One region of the Methylophaga sp. UBA2012 genome, then DNA from elsewhere that is predicted to be linked to it. Evidence: riboswitches for the same ligand, from Rfam matches in the RefSeq annotation. Region 1 holds a riboswitch; the other holds the start of a gene.
The links. A riboswitch is a leader RNA that binds a small molecule or an ion and turns the genes downstream of it on or off. The one in region 1 is predicted to bind cyclic di-GMP.

Region 1 (5,966 bases):
CGAAGCTTTTCTCTGACTAAGTAAAACTGCTCATGATCTGAAAGCCTTGGTTTTACCTTATATTGAGATGCACGACCTCTAGCATCGGCTATACGTGATGTGGTGACTGGGTGAGTTCGTAAAAACTCTGGAATCGCATCGCCACCATAAAAGCGACTCGCTTGCTGGAGCTTTTCAAAAAAACTGGGCATCGCATCAGGATTAAACCCTGATTTAACTAATGTCTGCATCCCTATATTGTCAGCTTCTGCCTCATTCGCCCTGGTATAGTCAATCTGACTCTGAATACTCCCTGCCTGCACTGCCATGATCGCCGCCGAACCGGCTTTAGGATCAGCGGCACCCAACAGCGCTGCAGCAATCATGGCAGCTGTTCGGGGAATCGTCATCCGTTTTGAATTTTCAAAGCTTCTCAGTATATGGCGTTGCGTGATATGCGCAATCTCATGCGACATTACCGAAGCCAGCTCATCTTCATTTGCTGCGGTCAGAATCAAGCCTGAATTGACCCCTACATACCCACCTGGCGTAGCAAACGCATTTACAGTAGCGTCAGGAACAACAAAAAAAGTGTAGTTCAAATTAGGTTCGTTACTATTAGAAGCCAATCGGTAACCCAAGGACTGGATATAACTATTCACCTCAGGATCTTCTACCAAGTCAGTACTTTGTTGTAAGCGCCAGAAAAATGCTTGACCAATCTCCTGCTCTTCTCGAGGAGAAATCAATTCACCTGCGCTATCCCCCATTTCAGGTAAGGCAATATCCAGCGCCCAGCCACTACTAAGATGACTGAAAAAAACTAAACTTACGATTTGAAATATTGTTCTCATAAGCCAAATAGACCCGCCAGTAAGGTACACGGTTCCAGTGAGACACTGAATATAAATCCGTTTATCATTGCATCATTCTAAGAAAAAATGGGATAAGTAGTATGTCAGAATTTCAAAAAGAAATTGATACCTCCGGCCTCAATTGCCCTCTTCCTGTGTTAAAAGCCCGGAAAGCACTCGCCGATATGTCACCTGGACAACGGCTTTTATTGATTGCCACCGACAAAGGTGCAAATAAAGATATTCCTACTTTTTGTAAAATGACAGGCAATGCATTAATAGAAATGTCTGAAGTCGACGATAAATATCATTTTGTTGTTGAGAAAGCCTAATTTGACATCGTACTGAATGGTGGCGATTCATCACACTACGCGCCAATATTGATCACTTGCTCAGTTATGATCCGAAACAGCATATCGCCAAATACTGCTGAATAAGCGCTAAACAGAATTTACTCTATAAAAAACAGTAACTAATATCTGTTTTAATGCCAGATTAAAAGATGGCACCTTATCTGCTTGTTTTTAAAATGTTTTTTCATTTTAAATAATATGGAGCAGTTATTAATGAACAACATCAGTCCACTCAAACACACAGGATTCATTGCCAGTTCTATCTTTTTCACGATATTAAGCAGCCCGGTATTTGCGGAAATAAGCTGTGATTCAGAATCAACAGAAGCGAAACATCATTACATTCCGGCTAATAATAAAACGGTCCACTGGGGCTACTTCAGTAAAAATAAAGCACCACAGGCAGTTGTTCAATCTGGTGATTTTGTGACTCTGGAAACATTGACACATCATGCTAATGACGACGCAGAAAGAATGGTAAAAGGCGATCCCGGTGCTGAGAGCGTTTTTAAATGGGAAAAAAATGATAAAGGTGTGGATCGACGCGGTGCTGGCCCCATGGATGCGTCAATCTATGGTCGTGGTGCCGGTGAAGGTTTCGGAGTTCATGTTTTAACTGGTCCAGTCTATGTCTGTGGTGCAGAGCCAGGTGACGTTCTTGAAGTACGCATTCTGGATATGTACCCGCGTCCCTCTGGAAACCCCAAGTATGCTGGTAAAACATATGGGGTCAATGCTGCAGCATGGTGGGGATATCACTACAACGATATGATCGAAGATCCTAAACCGCGTGAAGTCATTACTATTTTTGAGCTTGACGCGACTGGAGAGAAAGACTGGGCAAAAGCGGTCTACAACTATCAATGGGTTCCTCAAACCGACCCTAAAGGTGTCGTCCATGAAAAAATTGACTATCCAGGCGTCCCCGTTGATCACAGCAAAATCACTAAAAACACAAAAGTCCTCGAGAATATTCGCGTTCCTGTCAGATTACATTTTGGAACAATGGGGGTAGCTCCGGTCGAAACAGATTATGTCGACTCTATTCCACCAGGCTATTTTGGCGGCAACATTGATGACTGGCGTATTGGTAAAGGCGGCACCATGTACTACCCTGTTGCAGTTAAAGGCGCTTTACTCAGTGCCGGCGATCCGCATGCAGCACAAGGTGACTCAGAACTTGCTGGAACCGCTATCGAAACCTCAATGACAGGCGTCGTTCAAGTTATTCTTCACAAACAAAATGAGTTGCAAGATACGGTTTTGCAAGGCCTGGATTACCCTCTACTGGAAACAGACACCGAATGGGTTGTTCACGGCTTTAGTTATCCTAATTACCTTGAAGCACTTGGGGAAAAAGCACAGAGCGAGATTTACGCAAAATCCTCTATCGACAATGCCATGCGCGATGCTTTTAGAAAAATGCGCCACTTTCTCATGACAGCCAAAGGGCTCAGTGAAGACGAAGCTATTTCTCTGATGTCGGTATCCGCTGACTTCGGCATAACTCAAGTGGTAGATGGTAATTGGGGCGTTCATGGTGTCATTGAAAAACGCGTCTTTGCTGGCGATTCAATAAACTGATTGGATTTAATATTTTTATCATCAGAACACCAAAAAGGCTATCCACAGATAGCCTTTTTAATGAAACACTCCTGCTCGATGACCAGGAATAAAATTGTGATGAGGTATTTTGTTCTTCTATTTCGATTTACTAGTGATGCCTGACAATAGTCAGACAGTTTTATCTGGTAAAAATGAGTCTGAAACCATAATGCTGAATCATCCATTATCACATCAGTATCATTTTGTTAGTGTCCCAAAATTGTCCCAAATGGGCATTTTGAGGATCTAGCGTTGACACCAGAGTAATGTAACTTATTGAAAAAAGGAAGATTAAATGGCGTCCCCGGCAGGAGTCGAACCTGCGACCTTCCCCTTAGGAGGGGGACGCTCTATCCTGCTGAGCTACGGGGACATTGGTCAGGCATTATAACAGCGATAAGCATTAAGCTCGAAGACTGAATATTGTTTGTTGATTAATCGTCATAGGATCGGCGGTTAAACGGTAACGATACAAACAAAAAAGCCGTCACTCTATGACGGCTTTAAACGTTTGAAATACTGAAATTAACTAGACAGCAAGTTTTACTTTGCGACGTAAGCCCATAAAACCAAGTAGCGCAGGAGCAAATAGCAAGGCTGCTGGAGGAAGTGGAACAGCTGAAACCTCGAAAGAAGTAAAGTGAACTACACCCGGAAAGCTTGAAATGTTGAGATTTACTGATTGTCGCACGTCATCCGAAGGGTCCCAAGTTATATAAGCTAACTGCTCACTTCCAACCCAACTTATACCATTAGCCAACCATTTTTGCGTACCAATATTAATATCCCCCGTATCAAACAGGTCTGATAAAGTATAGAAAGTAATGGTACCGTCATCATTCGGAGTCTCCGCATTAAAAACAGAAAATTCACCAAAAGATAACTTCCCGTCCTCATTCAGATCTTCGCCAACAAAACTCCCTTTAAACTTAATAACTTCAGGACTCCCCGTGGGGGCCCATCCGGCAATAAAATTAGCTTTAACAACAGTTGCAGCCCAAGAGTTGTGGGATAGTGTCAATAAAACGAGGCTTAATAGCATCCACAATTTTTTTTTCATAAGAAATTTCCATCTAATGCAGCCCAGCCCTGATGCCACTAATGCACAGCTGTAGGTTTTCCGTCCCTGACTCACATCAGGTTTGGCGATAATATGTTGAACAAAATTAATAAATTAAAGTTAACTTGCTATGGCGAGTAACAGATGAACACTTATATTCTGTTGTTAACAGGTTACTTAAATTGAATTAGAAAAAAAATCATCCTTAAGTATGATTTTTTTAAAAAATTGACTTTAAATTCATAGTAAAAATTGAGTCAAAAAAATGTTCAAAGAGAATATTAACTCACGTCAACATATCTCTAATTAAGTTCAGATTAAGAAGACTATATGGAGTTAGGCAATATATGTTCGATAACCAGCTTGTCATGGTGAGACAATCAGTGACAAAAAAAGCCGTTACATTTTGTAACGGCTTTTTTTTATGAAACGCCAGTATCTATTGATTGATTATGCAGCTTGTTTGGCTTTACGGCGAAGTCCCATAAAACCAAGCAAAGCCGGAGCAAACATAAATGCAGCCGCTGGAATAGGCACTTCCGACACAGGCGCGATGCCTGCGGCACCTACGGTAAAGCCATGCCAGCCTTCACTTGTATGAGTAAAACTGAACGAGTCAAATAACCCTTCAAGAATAATCACTCCATGTAGCTCGGCAAAATTAGAGGTAGTAAATCCAGTACCGTCAGAATACAGGGTGGGTGATCCCGAACCGTACTTCCCTAAACCAGTACTATCAAATTTAATTTTTGTATCACCAAAATCAACATTATTTGCGTTCCAGCTGACAAGGGCAATGTAAGGATTCAGCACTGTTTCTGAAAATTTTATTTCTACTGTACCACCGGTACTCAAACCGATAATTTCACGTGATGATGGAAGATTGCTAACCGTCCCCTTGGTGTAGGCATTACCCCACCAATTATCTGTCGCTCCCGATTCTATGAAATAAGCATCAGAACTTGAGCTAAAACCAACACTGACATTGTCACTACCAAACGCCATGGTTCCAGATGCAGTTTTTTGACTTGTTTTTGTCCAGTCTGTCCAGCCAATATTTGCAGCATGAGCCGATATCGTTAACATCGATGCTGACAGAGCAAGGGTTGTTGCAAAAAATTTTTTATACATGTCCCATATCCCAATAATTTTGCAACCCAGCCCTGTCAAGACTTCAATATACAGCTGTAGGCTTTCCGTCCCTGACTCACATCAGGTTTGGCGTTAATGTGTTGAACACGATGAAATAATAATATAACTATTTAATTTCGCAACAGGTAACCACCAACAATCAGTTGCGCACTATTAACTTGCCTTAATTAATTAAAAATTACATTGTACTTTGGTACTAATTTATTAAAAAAAAGACATTCCATTCTTCCTCAACACAATGTTTATAGAGGAAAATTCGATACGTTTTCAGCATAAGTGAAAAATAACTTAATCCTCACTCGGCAGAACACAATTTACCCATATCCACCCACCGTGTTTGAAATGCAAAAGTCAGTGCCCCCCATTAAGATCATTAACTTACCAGTAACGTGATAGACATCATGCTTTCGTATAAAAGCAGTTAACTTTTACTTTTCACTGCCGATATAAGATGCATACAATTAAATTGCACACTATTTGCAAAGAGGCGAAAAAAAGACATGTTTGGTAAAACAAAGCAGTTAATCACCGAGAATGCGTTATTAAAAAACGAACTCACTCCCTTGCAGGAGATTTTCAGCGCCATGCAGTCATCACTGGCCATTATTGAGTTCACACCTGAAGGTATCATCACCGCAGTAAACGACAATTTTTCTCGGGTAACAGGTTATTCCTCTTCTGAACTGATAGGACAGCATCATCAACTGTTATGCGATAAATCCGAAGTTGAATCTTCCCGATATAAAGATTTTTGGAAGCATCTAAAGAACGGTGAGTATTTTTCAGGGGAAGTATTACGCAAGCATAAAAACGGCCATGATATATGGCTGGAAGCCAATTATTTCCCAATAAAAAATGGTGAAGGCCGTGTCGTTAAAATTTTTAAGATTGCTAACGATGTGACCGAACGTGTAGAACATTCTCGTAGTAATGATAGTTTGCTATCTGCAATCGATCGTTCAA
Region 2 (5,966 bases), on a different contig from region 1:
CTGCGATAATTGGTTACAGGGGGGAAGGGACTTTAAATCTAGCTGATGGTGCTAATTTCAATATAAATAATGGCACTGGTACACTCATTTTAGGTGATCAGGCGGCTGGATCGGGGGTACTTAATATTGGTGCAGCGTCTGGCGATACTGTTGTAACAGCAGGTACTTTAGGTGCATCATCTGTTGAGCTAGGTGCTGGCAATGGCATTATTAACTTTAACCATAACAACACTAACTATGTATTCTCCCAAGAAATTGTAGATGCTAACGGTAAAGGTTTTATTAACTTTTTATCAGGTTCTACAACTTTAACCGGTGACCTGGAAGGCTTTTCAGGAAATGTGAATGTGGTTGGTGGCACCTTATCGATTGCTGCTAATAAACCGTTAACACTCGGTCAGGCTGGAGCAACGGCAGACTATACGCAAACGCTGAATGGTCTGCTTAGACTGGGACTGATCGATGCGAGTCAATACGGTAAGTTAAATGTGACGGGCACTGCCACTTTTGCCGATGGTTCGAAGCTTGATGTAGATGTTAAAGGTGCGCCATCGCTCGCTAATGGGAGCCTTCTCAGCAAGGTGATTAGCGCAGGCACCTTGGATGCAGGCAGCTTTGAAGTGACGGATAATTCATTACTCTATTCATTCGCTGCAGAAAAAGAAGGGAATACTGTCGGCTTACGTGTAACAAGAGATGGTAATACCAGTGTACTTCAAAGCGTCAACAGTGAAGGCTTTAAATCCGGTCGTAGTGCAGCACGTGTATTAGACGGTTTTGTGAACGGCGGCTCTACAAATACAGATATTGCAAACGTGTCAACAGCATTCGGGCGTCTTTCCAATGACCAGGAAATCACAGAAGCGGTGGCCGAAACTCTACCTTTACTGGTGGGCGGCACCACAAAACTCGCTGCCAATACTTTGCACAGCACCAACCGCGTGATTCAAAGCCGTCAGGCCAATACTCGTGGTTTATCTTCAGGTGATGCATTTTTAACTGATAAAAACATGTGGTTAAAACCGGTGGGTAGCTGGACCCGTCAACAAGAACGTAATGGTGTGAGTGGTTATGATGCCGACTCTTACGGTTTTGTGGTAGGTATGGACGGTGATGTCAGCCAATCAAGCCGATTAGGTCTGGCTTTATCGTATATGAACACCCGCGTTGATGGTAATGGTATGTCATCCGGTAACAAAGCCGATATTGATGCCTATCAGTTGATTGCCTACGGTAGCCATGACTTATCCCAGTTTGAAAATGTGGAACTGAACTGGCAAGCCGATGTGGGTATGAATAAAAATGATAGCAAACGCCAAATCAGTTTTATTGGCCGTACCGCTGAAGCAGTTTACGATAGCTACACTGCCCATGTGGGTGTGGGTATTGGCAAACGTTTTGAGCTGAATGACAGCAGCACAGTAATGCCAAGCCTTCGTGCCGATTATGCGTATATTCGTGATGAAAGTTACACAGAAAAAGGCGCAGGGGCGATTAACCTTGATGTGGACAGCGTTCATTCCGATGAATTTATCTTAATGGTACAAACCGATATCGACCATCAGTTAAATGATAAGACGACTTTACTGGCTAATATCGGCGTGGGCTATGATGTCATCAATGACGATACTAGTCTGACAGCGTCTTATACTGGTGGTGGTACTGCCTTTACTACGGATGGGATTGATCCCTCTCCGTGGTTAGCCAGAGCCGGTGTCGGTGCCACCGTTAATTTAAACGATTACACTGATATCACCGCTCAATACGATGTAGAAGGTCGTGAAGACTTTTTAAACCAAACGGCATCAGTCAAACTGCGTTGGTCTTTCTAGACTGAAGCATTACTGAAATGAAAAGCCCCAACTGGAAACGGTTGGGGCTTTTTTGTTTTGGAGCTGGTGATTGCTTAGTGGTTTGTTAGAGACACGTTATCATCTATGAGGTCTGGCTTCTTGAGCATCCGTTTGCAATGAATGAGAAAAGAATGCTGAATCAGGGTATATTCAGAGTCATTCATTCTAATGGCTTTTATTGTCATGTGCATTCAATCCTTCCTACCGAACATATAAAAGTGATGTCGACGCACCATACTGTCTATCGTGATCAGCCTCTGTTTGATGCCTATGAACAGCAGGTGGCACAAGACTGGTTGCCCATTGAGATAATGCAATTATCTGCAGGACAGTACCGCGGACATTACCGTGAAATGGGCAATGATGATGTCCGAATCGTGCTTGAACAACAAAATCAGATTGTGCATAAACGTGCCATCATTGAGCAGGATTTTTGCACAGTGTCTTTTGCACGATCGGCGAACAATCAGGTGCGAGTGTCTGAGTACGATGGCTTTGAGAATTCATTATTTTTTCTGCCAGCCAATGTTGAAGTTGATATACAGGCAGGAGTTGATGTTGAGACGATCTATTTTCGATTTGAACAGTCGGCACTTCTAGAGTCAGCCAGAGCTATTAATCCACAGCATTGGGAAATGGCTGCTGAGTGCGTCATGCTGTTCAGTGAGGTGAACCGACAACCGTTAGAGGTTTTCACTGATTATCTATGTGAGTTATCAGCGATGGACTCGAATCATCTCTTACGTGAACAACAGAAAAACATGAACTCATCGGTAATGGAATATGTGTTACTAGCACTGGATTCATCCTTACTGCTTGATGGTCAGACCAGTGATGTTTTGTCACGCCGTCGGGCGACGATATCAGTACGACAAGCAATAAACTATATTCATGCCAAGCTGGAAAGTCATACTTGTCCGACGATTCTTGATATCTGTAAAGACTTGTATATCAGCCAGCGTAATCTGCAATATAACTTTAAAAAAGTGGTGGGGGTGACTCCCAATGCTTATTTGTATCGACTGAGATTAAACCGGGTTCGCTCTCAGCTTCTCTGTCCGGTCGATATCAGTGTAACAGTGACACAGGTGGCTAGTGAGTGGCATTTTTGGCATCTTGGCCGATTTTCCAATGACTATTTGCAACTCTTTGGTGAGTTACCTTCAACCACACTTCGCCGTGCCTTTAATTAAATTTACAGTTTGCGAAAATCGGATAGTGCGTAATCAAAACAAACACTAAGCTGTTTCTCGTTGTGTATTGATTCCAATACGCTATTTTTCTGCCAAACTCAGTGTGAACTGAGGACGGAAAGCTACAGGCCTTGAGGATGACAAGGTGGCTGGGTTGCTCTATACGAGAGATTAACGGATGAATACCTTTGTAAAACCTACACTTTTTCTAGTCACTGTATTAATGACTAGTTCAATCCTAAGTGTCGCGTATGCTCAAGACTTAAGCGGCATTAACACGGAAAGACTCTATCTTACTGACGATAATAATACGGTCAATAACGGCGATACGTTCCAGAATGATAATAATGTCACTACCTTAGAATCGAGTAAAATTACCATCGACCATACTGGCACGTTTATCAACAATAAGCATGCGTATATTACCGAGGGTAATACCATGAAAAATTTAGGAGTCCTTGATAATCGTACTGATGGGGTTTTGGCTGTCTGGGGAAGTTTATACAATCAAGGCGAAATGAATAATAATGGTTTTATTTCCATTAAATCGACAGGACTTTTTAATGCCGTCTCCCTGACAAATACCGGTGAGATAGAAAATGATGGGCAGCTCATCATGGCCGGTTCGGTGAATAACCAAGGCAAAATTATAAATAATAGTCAATTCACTAATAATAGTTTTGTGTTTACTAATACTGGTGAGATTACAAATAACGCGGATTTGAACAATAATTACCGTATTATAAACAAAGGCTTGATAACAAACTCCGGTGTTTTTTCGACCTCAAATACGCTGCGAAATTATAATGAAGTTATCAACAATAATGTCATGACGAATAGTGGTGATGTAACTATATATACGAAGGGAAGTGTCACCGGCGAGGGGAGCTACACACAAACCTCTGGTCAAACCATCAACAACGGCGTCATGACTCAAACCAGCGTGAATATTAAAGGCGGCAGCTTATCAGGCACTGGCACGATAAACAGCAACGTTACGGTCAATGGTTCAAGTTATGAGAACTATGCCAGTCTGACTGCGGGTAATTCGATTGGCACGATGATCATCAATGGTAATTACACGCAAGGCGAGTTTGGTTCGATGGTAGTGGAGTTTGATGAAACGCATTCTGATTTACTGGATGTGTCAGGTATCGCTTCGCTGGCCGGAGTGTTGAGCTTTGAGTTTATTGGTGATGATGTCACCGAAGGTACGTTTAACTTTTTAACGTTTGCCAGCATCGTTGGCAGTTTTGATAGTGTCATTCTGCCGAGCATTAGCGGCTTTAATTTTGAACTGGTGTTTGGTGATACCTTTGCTAATCTGGTGGTGAGTCAAGCTGTCAGTGCCGTGCCGGTTCCAGCCGCTTTATTTTTATTTGGGCCAGCATTATTAGGCTTTTTAGGTTTGCGACGTAAAGCGAATTTAGTCGCATAAATAGCTTAAAAACTATCTGCAAGTAACAAAGCCATCATGAAGTGCATGATGGCTTTTTTTATCTATTCGATTTCCAGATCAGAAGCCGAAATTTCCATTAATAATTCTGGCCAGTGCTCAGCCCAGCAGCAGTGATGAGTCATGCCAGTAATCACTCTGACCTCGGGTTGCCTGGAGTCAGGAAAATGCTGTTGATATGACTTGGCAACCGCCTCAGGCATGATCTTGTCTTCACTGCCAACAAAGTGGATTTGTGGAACATCAGTGAGTTTTTGCCATGCATCTGCCGGGTTAAGTGAGTCTGTTAATGCTGAAATATGCTGCATTTCTGTCCAGGCCGTTGTATCGATATTACCGGCCACGGTGACCAGCTGGTCGACATCATCTCGTTCAGCTGCCAATAAAGTAGCAATGGCGCCACCACCTGAGTAACCAATCAATCTTAATGATGAGGCCTGAAACTGATTTTTCAGTTCAGTGACGGCTTGGTTCATGGATTCCACAACCTCAGCTGAAAATCGAGCAGAGGTCCATACCTTTTTGTCACAGGTATCAGAGTTAATATACTGACAAGGACGAGCCAGGTAGACAGCTTGTTTATCTTGTACTGCAAGCTTGAGTACAAGTGGATCGATTGGGGTGGGATCAGAAGATATTTTTCGACGACTTAACCAAGCTAAGCCATCGCCTTCGATATAAATCGTTAAACGTTTTGATGGTTTGCTGTTTTTAGGAACAAAGCTTTGCAATTGGAATGAAGACGTGGTGAGGAGCTGTGATTGCCAACCATGGCTGTTAGCCAAGTGTAATGCGGTATCCGAGCGGTTTTGTGTCGTCGGTATCGAAGAACATGCCTGAAGCAGCAATAAAAAAGTGAAGCAAACAATATGTCGAGAATTCAAAACTGGCCTCTTTCTGACACTGAGATAGTGAGTGAGACACTAACATACCTAATTTAAAGGGTGACTGCTTTAACGAAGGTTTTAATATCCCCAAAATAATTTAGGGCCAGTGTACACACTCCATATCAAGTGTTTACACTGGCTCTAAACTCAGGCCTCTAAATAACACCCAAATTAGGCTGCTTTAGCACCTCTGAGACGTGAACGGCCAGCCCACATACCTACCAAGCCAAAAGCAAACAGAGGTAATGCTGCAGGCAATGGTACGGCACTTGGGTTAGAGAACTGGCTGGCAAGATACTCAGTAGAGAAGATGCCATCACCAAAACCCCATGATGAGAAGTTTTTGAACTTGCCTGATAGTAATTCGCCACTATCCACGCCTAATGACAGGTAGACAAGCGCATCAGAAATTTCAAATGACAAAATATCTGACAATTCGAAATCATTGAAGAAAATGCTGTTGATGCCTTCACCACCATCAAAGATGCCTGAGCTTAGCTGACCAGTAGTAGTGAGTCCTTCGACGATCACCATGTCATCACCGCTACCAAACATCACATCACCGATAATTTCACTG

Region 2: linked by a shared signal. The riboswitch ahead of B2248_RS14210 (hypothetical protein) and the one ahead of B2248_RS03620 (hypothetical protein) in region 1 are both predicted to bind cyclic di-GMP.

What each region holds. Positions count from the first base shown of each region.
Region 1 covers NZ_DDCG01000003.1:84,776-90,741, forward strand. Annotated here, with positions in the region: gene B2248_RS03595 (M48 family metalloprotease) at 1-833, opposite strand, end outside; gene B2248_RS03600 (sulfurtransferase TusA family protein) at 935-1,165, shown strand; gene B2248_RS03605 (acetamidase/formamidase family protein) at 1,400-2,770, shown strand; tRNA gene B2248_RS03610 (tRNA-Arg) at 3,088-3,164, opposite strand; gene B2248_RS03615 (hypothetical protein) at 3,321-3,851, opposite strand; cyclic di-GMP riboswitch class I at 3,866-3,948, opposite strand; gene B2248_RS03620 (hypothetical protein) at 4,302-4,982, opposite strand; cyclic di-GMP riboswitch class I at 5,000-5,084, opposite strand; gene B2248_RS03625 (methyl-accepting chemotaxis protein) at 5,504-5,966, shown strand, end outside.
Region 2 covers NZ_DDCG01000019.1:222,027-227,992, forward strand. Annotated here, with positions in the region: gene B2248_RS14200 (autotransporter domain-containing protein) at 1-1,832, shown strand, start outside; gene B2248_RS14205 (helix-turn-helix domain-containing protein) at 1,985-3,046, shown strand; cyclic di-GMP riboswitch class I at 3,128-3,208, shown strand; gene B2248_RS14210 (hypothetical protein) at 3,225-4,484, shown strand; gene B2248_RS14215 (alpha/beta fold hydrolase) at 4,547-5,386, opposite strand; gene B2248_RS14220 (hypothetical protein) at 5,561-5,966, opposite strand, start outside.